Regions from separate parts of the Streptomyces sp. NPDC001787 genome, predicted to be linked through region 1. Evidence: riboswitches for the same ligand, from Rfam matches in the RefSeq annotation. Region 1 holds a riboswitch; each other region holds the start of a gene.
What was found. Region 1 has a riboswitch for cobalamin ahead of ABT170_RS19645 (ABC transporter substrate-binding protein). Riboswitches for the same ligand answer to the same signal wherever they lie in the genome.
Positions count from the first base shown of each region.

Region 2: it holds a riboswitch for cobalamin, as region 1 does, so the genes downstream of both, ABT170_RS10065 (cobalamin biosynthesis protein) here and ABT170_RS19645 (ABC transporter substrate-binding protein) in region 1, are expected to answer to the same signal.
Region 3: it holds a riboswitch for cobalamin, as region 1 does, so the genes downstream of both, metE (5-methyltetrahydropteroyltriglutamate--homocysteine S-methyltransferase) here and ABT170_RS19645 (ABC transporter substrate-binding protein) in region 1, are expected to answer to the same signal.

Region 1 covers NZ_JBEOZE010000013.1:144,046-147,311, reverse strand. Annotated here, with positions in the region: gene ABT170_RS19650 (FecCD family ABC transporter permease) at 1-644, opposite strand, end outside; gene ABT170_RS19645 (ABC transporter substrate-binding protein) at 641-1,684, opposite strand; cobalamin riboswitch at 1,723-1,887, opposite strand; gene ABT170_RS19640 (M67 family metallopeptidase) at 1,922-2,344, opposite strand; gene ABT170_RS19635 (amino acid permease) at 2,451-3,266, opposite strand, start outside.
Region 2 covers NZ_JBEOZE010000005.1:325,765-329,030, reverse strand. Annotated here, with positions in the region: gene ABT170_RS10075 (inorganic phosphate transporter) at 1-946, shown strand, start outside; gene ABT170_RS10070 (hypothetical protein) at 959-1,189, shown strand; cobalamin riboswitch at 1,298-1,487, shown strand; gene ABT170_RS10065 (cobalamin biosynthesis protein) at 1,592-2,536, shown strand; gene ABT170_RS10060 (cobyric acid synthase) at 2,533-3,266, shown strand, end outside.
Region 3 covers NZ_JBEOZE010000019.1:46,392-49,657, forward strand. Annotated here, with positions in the region: gene metE (5-methyltetrahydropteroyltriglutamate--homocysteine S-methyltransferase) at 1-1,615, opposite strand, end outside; cobalamin riboswitch at 1,777-1,975, opposite strand; gene ABT170_RS24500 (DUF6351 family protein) at 2,135-3,266, opposite strand, start outside.

The sequences.
Region 1 (3,266 bases):
GCGACGAGGACGGCCGAGGGGAGCGCGAGCATGTCCCAGCGGGCGGCGCCGAGCCCGCCGAGGGTCCAGTAGAGGACTTCCTGAAGATGGTCGGCGCGGGCCGAGGTGACCAGGATGAGGCTGGTGAGGGCGGAGAGGACGTAGGAGACGGCGACTCCGGCCAGGACGAGCCGGTTGGTGGTGAGGCCGGATCCGCCGCGGGCCAGGGTGTAGACGAGCAGGAGTGAGGCGAGCGCGCCCGCGAAGGCGGCGGCCGGGATCGTGACGGTGGTGGCGAGGCCCGCGCCGACGCCGAGGACGATCACGAGGACCGCTCCGGTGGAGGCTCCGGAGGAGACGCCGAGGAGGAACGGGTCGGCGAGCGGATTGCGCACGAGCGCCTGGAGGACGGTGCCGATCACGGCGAGTCCGGCGCCGACGACGACGCCGAGCAGGATCCGGGGCAGCCGGACGTCGAGGACGATCGTGCGGAACGGGCCCGGTCCGGCCCGCCCGGTCAGGATGTCCAGGACCTGGCCGGGCGGGATGCGGACGGAGCCGAGGGCGAGCGCGGCGAGGACGGCGGCCCCGAGGACGACGGCGAGGGCGCCGAGGACCAGGGTGTAGCGCAGCCGTCGCGGCGCGGCGGGGGTGCGGCAGCTCACGACGCGGTGGCCGCGTCCGTCGCTTCCTCCGTGGGTGAGTCCCCGGGTATCTCCGGGTGCAGCTGGGCGGCGAGCTTGCCGACCGCCGCGGGGGCGCGCACGCCGAGCACCGCGTCGGAGAGCGGGAGGACGGCGAAGCGCTTGTTCCTGATCGCGGGGACGTCGGCGAGTGCCGGGTCCTCCAGGAGCCGCTTCTTCTTCTGGGCGACGGTGGTGGAGCCGTAGTCGTAGATGACGATGACGTCGGGCTTGCGGGCGACGACGTTCTCCCACGAGGCGTCGCCGAAGGGCTTGTCGAGGTCGGCGAAGACGTTGCGGCCGCCGGCCCGGGTGATCAGCTCGTTGCCGATGCCCCTGCCGCCCGCGGTGAACGCGGTCTTGTCGCCGCTGTCGTAGACGAAGACGGAGACCGGCCGGGCGGACTTGAGCCGCTCGGCCGCGGCGGCGTTGGTGGCCTTCGCCTCCTTGATCCACGACTCGGCGCGCGAGGCGACGCCGAAGGTGCGGCCGACCTCGCGGACCTCCTGGTAGAGGGCGTCCATCGCGGTCGGGCTCTTGGCGCAGTACTCGGTGTTGAGCCGGGTGTCGATGCCGGACTTCTTCAGCGCCTCGCGGCTGCGGCCGTCACTCGCGGTGAACGCGGTGGAGTAGCCGCCGTAGACGAAGTCGGGGTCGGCGGCGAGGAGCTTCTCGTACGAGGGGTACTCCTCGGCCAGGACCGGGATGGACTCGTACTGGTCCTCGTACTCCGGCAGGACCCGGTCGTCGAGGTAGGCGGTGCCGACCATGGACTTGGCCAGCCCCAGTTCCAGCATCACTTTGGTGACGTGCTGGTTCATGGTGACGGCGCGCTTGGGCGGTGCCGTGTACGTCGTGGTGACACCGCAGTTCGTGACGGTGTACGGGAAGCCCTTGGCGGACGGTCCGCCGGCCTTGGCCGAGTCCGCGGAGCCGTTGTCGGCGTCCGAGGCGGAGCAGGCGGTGAGGGCGAGCGGGAGCAGCACGGCGGCGGCTATGAGCGCGGGGGTGCGCCGGGACATGGCGGGGCCTCTCCGGGGGATTTCCGCGTCCCCTGGTCGGTGCGAGAAGGCGGCAGGCCAGTTCCTGACTGCCGAGCCCCGGTCCTGGTGGACGGGGTTCGGTCACAGTGGCGGGACCGTGCCGGACTTGCACCGGCTTCCTGGTTCCTGCCGCCTCGTTGGGTCTGGGTGCAGTGTGCCAGACCTGGTCGCGACGCAGGTGAGGCGACCCTCAGTGGACGTCCCCCCGGGCGTCCTTCAGTAGGCGTCGACGATCTTGACGTCCTCCTCGGTGATCTCGCCGTCCACGATGCGGTACGAGCGGAACTGGAAGGGGCCCGCGTCGTCGGTGTCCGCGGTGGAGACGAGGACGTAGTGGGCGCCGGGTTCGTTGGCGTACGTGACGTCGGTGCGGGAGGGGTAGGCCTCGGTCGCCGTGTGCGAGTGGTAGATGATCACGGGCTCCTCGTCGCGGTCGTCCATGTCGCGGTAGAGCTTGAGGAGGTCGGCCGAGTCGAACTCGTAGAACGTGGGCGAGCGGGCGGCGTTGAGCATGGGGATGAAGCGTTCGGCCCGTCCCGTTCCGGCCGGTCCCGCGACGACTCCGCACGCCTCGTCGGGGTGGTCCGCGCGGGAGTGGGCGACGATCCGGTCGTGGAGGTCCTGGGTGATGGTCAGCATGGCGCCCAGGATAGGACCGGCCGCCGCGGGCGGCGGGCCCGCCCGTACCGAGGAGTGGTACGGCGGGCCCGCATGCCGGACGCTCCGGCGTGGGTGACCGTGGGTGTCAGCGCTTGATGAACGCCGTGTTCCCGGGGTTGCGGGCCTTGAGCACCAGATATGAGACACCGAGGATCAGGGCCCAGACCGGTGCGCAGTACAGCGAGACCCTGGCGTCCTTGTCGATGGCCATCATCACGATGACCATCGCGATGAAGCCGAGCGCGAAGACGCTGGTGTACGGGGCTCCGGGGGCCCGGAAGGCGGACTGCGGGAGCACCCCCCGGTCGGCCAGCGCGCGGAAGCGGAGCTGGCTGAGCAGGATCATGATCCAGGCCCACATGCCGGAGATGGTCGCGAAGGAGACGACGTAGTTGAACGCCTCGCCCGGCCACTGGTAGTTGATCCAGACGCCGACGAGCATCAGCGCGGCCGAGAACGTGGTGCCGGCGAACGGCAGGCCGTTCCTCGTCAGCCGGGTGAAGGCCCTCGGGCCCTGCCCGTTGAGCGCCAGGTCACGCAGCATGCGGCCGGTGGAGTACATCCCGGAGTTGCAGGAGGAGAGCGCCGCGGTCAGGACGACGAAGTTGACGATCGCGGCCCCCACACCGAGGCCCATCTCCTCGAAGGTCTTCACGAACGGCGAGACATCGGGCTTGAACGTGCTCCACGGCACCACCGAGAGGATCATGATCAGCGCGCCGACGTAGAAGACGGCGATGCGCCACGGCACGGTGTTGATGGCCTTGGGCAGGACGGTCGTGGGGTCCTTGGACTCGCCCGCGGTGACGCCGACGAGTTCGACGGCGAGGAAGGCGAACATCACGATCTGAAGGGTCATCAGCGTGCCGGTGATGCCCGAGGGGAAGAATCCGCCGTCGTT
Region 2 (3,266 bases), on a different contig from region 1:
CTCGCACGCCCTGTTCGGCGGCCTCATCGGCGCCGCGGTCATGTCGGCGGGCTGGTCCTCGATCAATGGCGGCACCGTCGTCACCAAGGTGCTGCTGCCCGCGATCGCCGCGCCGGTCGTCGCCGGTCTCGCCGCGCTGCTGGCCACGAAGCTGACGTACCGCATCGGGCGCAAGGTCACCGATGAGGGACAGCTGAAGTCGACCGCCAAGGGCTACCGGGCCGGGCAGATCGCCTCGGCCGGTCTCGTCTCGCTCGCCCACGGCACCAACGACGCGCAGAAGACGATGGGCATCATCACCCTGGCCCTGGTCACCGGCGGCGTCCTCGCCCCCGGCTCCAACCCGCCGGTCTGGGTCATCGTCTCCGCCGGTGTGGCCATCGCCCTGGGCACGTACCTCGGCGGCTGGCGCATCATCCGCACCATGGGCAGCGGCCTGACCGACCTCAAGCCGCCGCAGGGCTTCGCCGCCCAGACCAGTGCGGCCACGGTCATCCTGGCCTCCTCCCACCTCGGCTTCTCGCTCTCCACCACCCAGTCCTGCTCCGGCGCCGTGATGGGCGCGGGCCTCGGCCGTCAGGGAGGCGTGGTCCGCTGGTCCACGGCGACCCGGATGTTCGTCGCCTGGGGTCTGACCCTGCCGGCCGCGGGCCTGGTCGGCGCGGGCGCGGAGTTCCTGACCAAGCAGGGCGGCTGGGGCGTCGGCGTCGTCGCGGTCCTGCTCGTCGCGGGCTCCGGCGCCATCTGGCTGCTGTCGCGCCGCAAGCCGGTCGACCACACCAACGTCACCGGCGGCGGCCCGGAGGACGAGCCCGCGGGCGTCGTCACCACGGCCATCGCCGCCGTCACCCCGCCGCCCGTCGGCACCACGGGTCCCGACCTCACGTCCACCATCCCGGCTCCGGCCGGTACGCCCGCCGATCCGGCGCGGCCCGCCACGGTGTAAGGACAGATCCGCATGAACATCGACTGGGCAGCTCTCGCCTCCGTCTTCGGCGTCAGCCTCGTGGTCACCGTGGCGCTGGTCGGCCTCTTCACCCTCGGCATCGTCGGCCTCTCCAAGCAGTCCCCGACGGCGCGGAACGGCGCCTCCGGCGGCTCGTTCACCCCGGCCCGCGCCGGCGCGTACCTCTGCTTCGCGCTGTGCGCGGCGGCGGTCACGTACGGGATCTATCTGATCGTCGCCTGACCGGAACACCGCACCTCCACCTGGCCGGACACACCCTGTGTGTCCGGCCAGTGTGCGTCTGCGCACACTGCGGCTCCGCAGGTCAACGGCAAGTTGACGGGCGTTCTCACAGCGTGGTGGACTGCCGGAGCCGTTTACGGCGACAGCAGAGGAAGCCGGTGCGAATCCGGCGCGGTCCCGCCACTGTCACCGGGGAGCAGTCCCCCATCGGAAGTCACGGTCCGCCCACGCGGACTGGAAGGCCGGGGGAACCGCGGATCCGGAAGCCAGGAGACTCTCGTCGCCGGTCACGTCGAACCAGGGCGCGGACCCTGAGTGAGGACATACGCCATGCCTGGCTGCCGTGCGCCGGAACCTGTGTCACCCCTTGCGGAAATCTCCCGTACCCCGGCCGGCTGAGCCATGCGTGCCGACCGCATCTTCGCGTACGGCGCCACGGCCGGCCTGATCGCCGACTCCCTGCTCGGTGACCCCCGCCGGGGACATCCCGTGGCCGGGTTCGGCCGGGCCGCGGCGGAGGCCGAACGCCTGCTCTGGCGCGACCACCGCGGGTGGGGCGCCCTGCACACCCTGGTCTGCGCCGGCGGCGCCGCGGGGGCCGCCGCGCTGGCCGCCCGCGCCGTACGGGACCGCCCCGCCATGGCCGTCGCGCTGACCGCCGTCACCACCTGGTCCGTGATCGGCGGTACGTCGCTGGGCCGTGAGGCGCGCGCCGTCGCCGGCGCGCTCGCCGCCGGGGACCTCGACGTGGCCCGGGAGCGGCTGCCCCATCTGTGCGGCCGCGACCCCCACTCGCTGGACGGGCAGCAGATCGCCCGCGCCGTGGTCGAGTCCGTCGCCGAGAACACCTCGGACGCCGTCGTCGGCGCCCTCGTCTGGGGCGCCCTGGGCGGGGTCCCCGGGCTCGTCGGCTTCCGGGCCGTCAACACGCTGGACGCCATGGTCGGCCACAAGTCGCCCCGCTACCGGCGCTACGGCTGGGCCTCGGCCCGCCTGGACGACCTGGCGGGCGGACCGGGAGCCCGGCTGACGGCCGCGCTGGCCGTGGTGGCCGGAGGACGGCCCCGTGCGGCCGTACGGGCCTGGCGGGCCGACGCGGGCAGCCATCCGAGCCCCAACGCGGGGCCGGTGGAGGCCGCGTTCGCGGGGGCGCTCGGCGTACGGCTCGGCGGGACCCTGGCGTACGCCGGGCGGGTCGAGCACCGGCCCGTGCTCAACGGAGCGGACGGCCGGGCCGTGGAGAGCGCCGACATCGAACGGGCGGTACGGCTGTCGCGCCGGGTGAGCGCGCTGGCCCTGGGCGTATGCGTGGCGGGCCGGCTGCTCGCGGGACGGAGAGCGAAATGAGCGGCGGACTCCTGGTCGCCGGGACCACCTCGGACGCGGGCAAGAGCGTCGTCACGGCGGGGATCTGCCGGTGGCTCGTGCGCCGGGGCGTGAAGGTCGCGCCGTTCAAGGCGCAGAACATGTCGCTCAACTCGTTCGTGACCCGCGAGGGCGCGGAGATCGGGCGTGCCCAGGCGATGCAGGCCCAGGCCGCCCGGGTCGAGCCGTCCGCGCTGATGAACCCGGTGCTGCTCAAGCCCGGCGGCGACCGCTCCAGCCAGGTCGTCCTGATGGGGAAGCCGGTCGGCGAGATGAGCGCCCGCGGCTACCACGGGGGGCGCCAGGAAGCGCTCCTCGGGACGGTCGTGGACTGCCTGGAGCGGCTTCGGGGCACGTATGACGCCGTGATCTGCGAGGGCGCGGGCAGTCCTGCCGAGATCAATCTGCGGCGCACCGACATCGTGAACATGGGCATAGCCCGCGCCGCGCGGTTTCCCGTGCTGGTCGTCGGCGACATCGACCGCGGCGGCGTCTTCGCCTCGTTCTTCGGTACGACGGCGCTGCTGAGCGCCGAGGACCAGTCGCTGGTCGCCGGCTATCTCGTCAACAAGTTCCGGGGCGATGTCTCGCTGCTGGAGCCGGGCCTGGACATGCTGTACGGGCTGACGGGGCGGCGGACCTACGGGGTGCTCCCGTTCGCGCACGGGCTGGGCATCGACGAGGAGGACGGCCTGCGCGTCTCGATGCGCGG
Region 3 (3,266 bases), on a different contig from region 1:
CCGCGAGCACCGGCGGCCGGACGTAGCGGGTGCCGTACGACTGGACCCAGCCGTGCTGGGTCGCGAGGTAGCCGGTGAGCCGTTCGGCGAAGTACTGCACCATGTCGTTGCGTTCGGGCTCGCCGTGCACCAGGACGTCGAGCCCCGCCTTCTCCTGGAAGGAGAGGACTTCCCGGATCTCGTCCCTGATCCGTTCCTCGTACCCGGCGGTGTCGATCCGCCCGGCCCGCAGGTCGGCGCGAGCGGCGCGCAGCTCATTCGTCTGGGGGAACGAGCCGATGGTCGTCGTCGGCAGCGGCGGGAGCCCGAGGTGCGCGCGCTGGGCGGCGGTCCGCTCCTGGTAGGGCTGCGAGCGCCGTCCGTCCGCGGCGGTGATGGCGGCGGTGCGGGCCCGCACCGCGGGGTCCCTGGTCAGTGCCGATCCGGCGCGGGAGGCGAGGTCGGCGCGGTTCGCCGCGAGTGCGGCGGCGATGGTGTCGGTGCCCCGGGCGAGCCCACGCGCCAGGACGGCGATCTCCCGCGTCTTCTGCCGGGCGAAGGCGAGCCAACGGGCGATCTGCGGGTCGATGTCGCGCTCGGCGGTGGCGTCCAGCGGTACGTGCAGGAGGGAGCAGGAGGCGGAGACGTCCACCCGGCCGGCGAGGCCGAGGAGGGTGCCGAGGGTCGCGAGGGACTTCTCGTAGTCGTTGATCCAGATGTTGCGTCCGTCGACGACGCCCGCGACCAGGCGCTTGCCGGGCAGTCCGCCGGCCGCCGCGAGGTCTTCGAGGTTGGCGCCGCCCGATTCGGTGAAGTCGAGGGCCAGTCCTTCCACCGGCGCCTTGGCCAGCACGCCCAGTGCCTCACCGAGCCGCCCGAAGTACGAGGCGACCAGCAGCTTCGGCCGGTCGGTGGCGGCACCGAGTTCGCGGTAGGCACGGGTGGCGGCGTTCAGCTCGGCGGGGGTGCGGTCCTGGACGAGAGCGGGTTCGTCGACCTGGACCCACTCGGCGCCGGCCGCCCGCAGATCGGCGAGCACCTCGGCGTACACCGGCAGCAGCCGGTCCAGCAGGGTCAGGGGCTCGAAGTCCCCGGACACGCCCGGCGCGGGCTTGGCGAGCAGCAGGTAGGTGACGGGGCCGACGAGGACCGGGCGGGCGGTGTGTCCGAGCGCGAGGGCTTCCTTCAGCTCGGCGACCTGCTTGGCGGAGTGCGCCGTGAACACCGTGTCCGGGCCCAGCTCGGGGACCAGATAGTGGTAGTTGGTGTCGAACCACTTGGTCATTTCCAGCGGTGCGATGTCCTGGGTGCCGCGGGCCATCGCGAAATAGCCGTCCAGCGCGTCCTCCTCGGCGACCGCGCGGTGCCGTTCGGGGACCGCTCCGACCATGACGCTGGTGTCCAGCACATGGTCGTAGTACGAGAAGTCGCCGGACGGCACTTCGTGGATGCCGGCGTCGGCCAGCTGCTGCCAGTTCGACCGGCGCAGATCCACCGCGGTCTCCCGGAGGGCGTCCGCGCTCACGCGGCCCTTCCAGTACCCCTCGACGGCCTTCTTCAGTTCACGGTTCTGTCCCTGGCGGGGGTAGCCGTACACGGTGGCCCGTGCTGCCGCGGCTGCGGGCTTCGCTGTCACAGAACTCTCCTTCGCGAGATGTGTCCTGGATCCCGGTGACGGGACGCGGACGCGAAGGGACGACCGACCGGGCGGACCACGTCGGGGAGTTCTCCCGCACGTGCCGCTCGATATGTACGCCGACCCGCCCACGAGGTCACCGGGATCTCCGCACGCGATCGGTCGCGTACGGGCAACGGGCAGGTCTTCGGACTCGCGGGCACATCTGCCGGGGCAGATCCCTACTGGCCGTCGCTTCCCGGATCCGGCCGGATCCAGTGCGTATGACGGCGTTCGTTCCCACTCACCGCTGCGGGGCAGTCCCGGATTCCCACCGGGTTCCCTCTTACGACGCGTCCCGCCTGGCGGACGGGGGCGAACCAGCTGCGTCCGCCACCCTAAGCGACGGGCGGCGCCCGCACACCCCCGCCCGGATACCGGGACACGTGACGGGCGGGGGTGTGCGGGGAGATGACGGGCACGGTGGAGCGGGAGCGGACACCGGGCCCCGTCGGGACAGCCTTCGGTGCTCGCCCGTCGCTATCCGGTCACCGCGTCGAAGGAGAGCCAGGTACCCATGGGGGCCTGCTGGCCCGCCCCGGGAACGGACCAGTCGCAGACCCCGTACGGGAAGATCCCCGTCAGCTCCTTGAGCTGGGCGTCGGTCACCGGCACCTGGTAGTCGGTGCGGACCACGGGACGCTTGCGGCACTTGACGATGTCGTTGGCCACATCGGCTCCGGCGACCATCCGCGGCGAGGTCCACACCGGGTAGAGGGTGTTGCACTCGGTGTTGCCGATGCCCTCCACCTGGGGTTCCGAGATCTTCTTCGCCCCGATGCCACGGGTCCAGCAGGCGTCCGTGAGTCCCTGCGGCCGGTTGCGGGCGATCCTCTCGATGGGGGCGTCGGTGCCGGGGTCCCCCTTGATGGCGGTGAGCCACTGGTCCATGTCGGCCACCATCCCGGCGAGGGTGAACCCGTGTCCGCTGGAGCGGGTGAGCATGACCTGGTTGGCGTGGGTGCCGTTGGCCTTGTCCAGGCGCGCCCGGGTGGAGAAGGAATGGAAGCGCATGTGCATGTCGCCGGTCGCGGCGTCGTCCGTGTAGTCGCGGTAGTCGATGATCGGGATGTCGGCCAGGCCGGCACCGCCGTTCAGCATGCGGCCGGTGCGGTAGGCGAGCCGAACCGCCTTGAGATCGGCGGCGGTGCGCTGCGCGGTGGGCTTGGCGTCGTCGTCGAGGCCGCCGATGCGCCGGTTGAGGTCGATGAACCGGTCCATGTCGATGGTCCCGTTGTTCAGGGCCTGAAGTCCGTACTGGATACCGGTGTTGTCGAGCGGCCTGCGCGCCTTCCCGGTCTCCGGTACCTCGCCGTAGACGTTCACGGCGTGGCTGTACACATCACAGCGGGCACCGTCCGGGTTGGTGAGGGGGTGGTAGCGCTGCGCCACGGGCAGCTGGGCCGGGCAGTACACCGTGGGGTCGATCCGGCCGGCGGCCCGCGCCAGGCTGCCGATGCTCTCCCACATGCCGAACCCGGAGACCGCCCTCTGCTGCTCCTTGGTGAACGCGTCCGGCGCGACATTCTTGAAGTAGTGGTTCAGGAGCTGGGCGTCGCTGAGCGTCTGGATCGTCCCGAAGCCGACGTCGGGGAAGCTGCAGCCGGAGAGG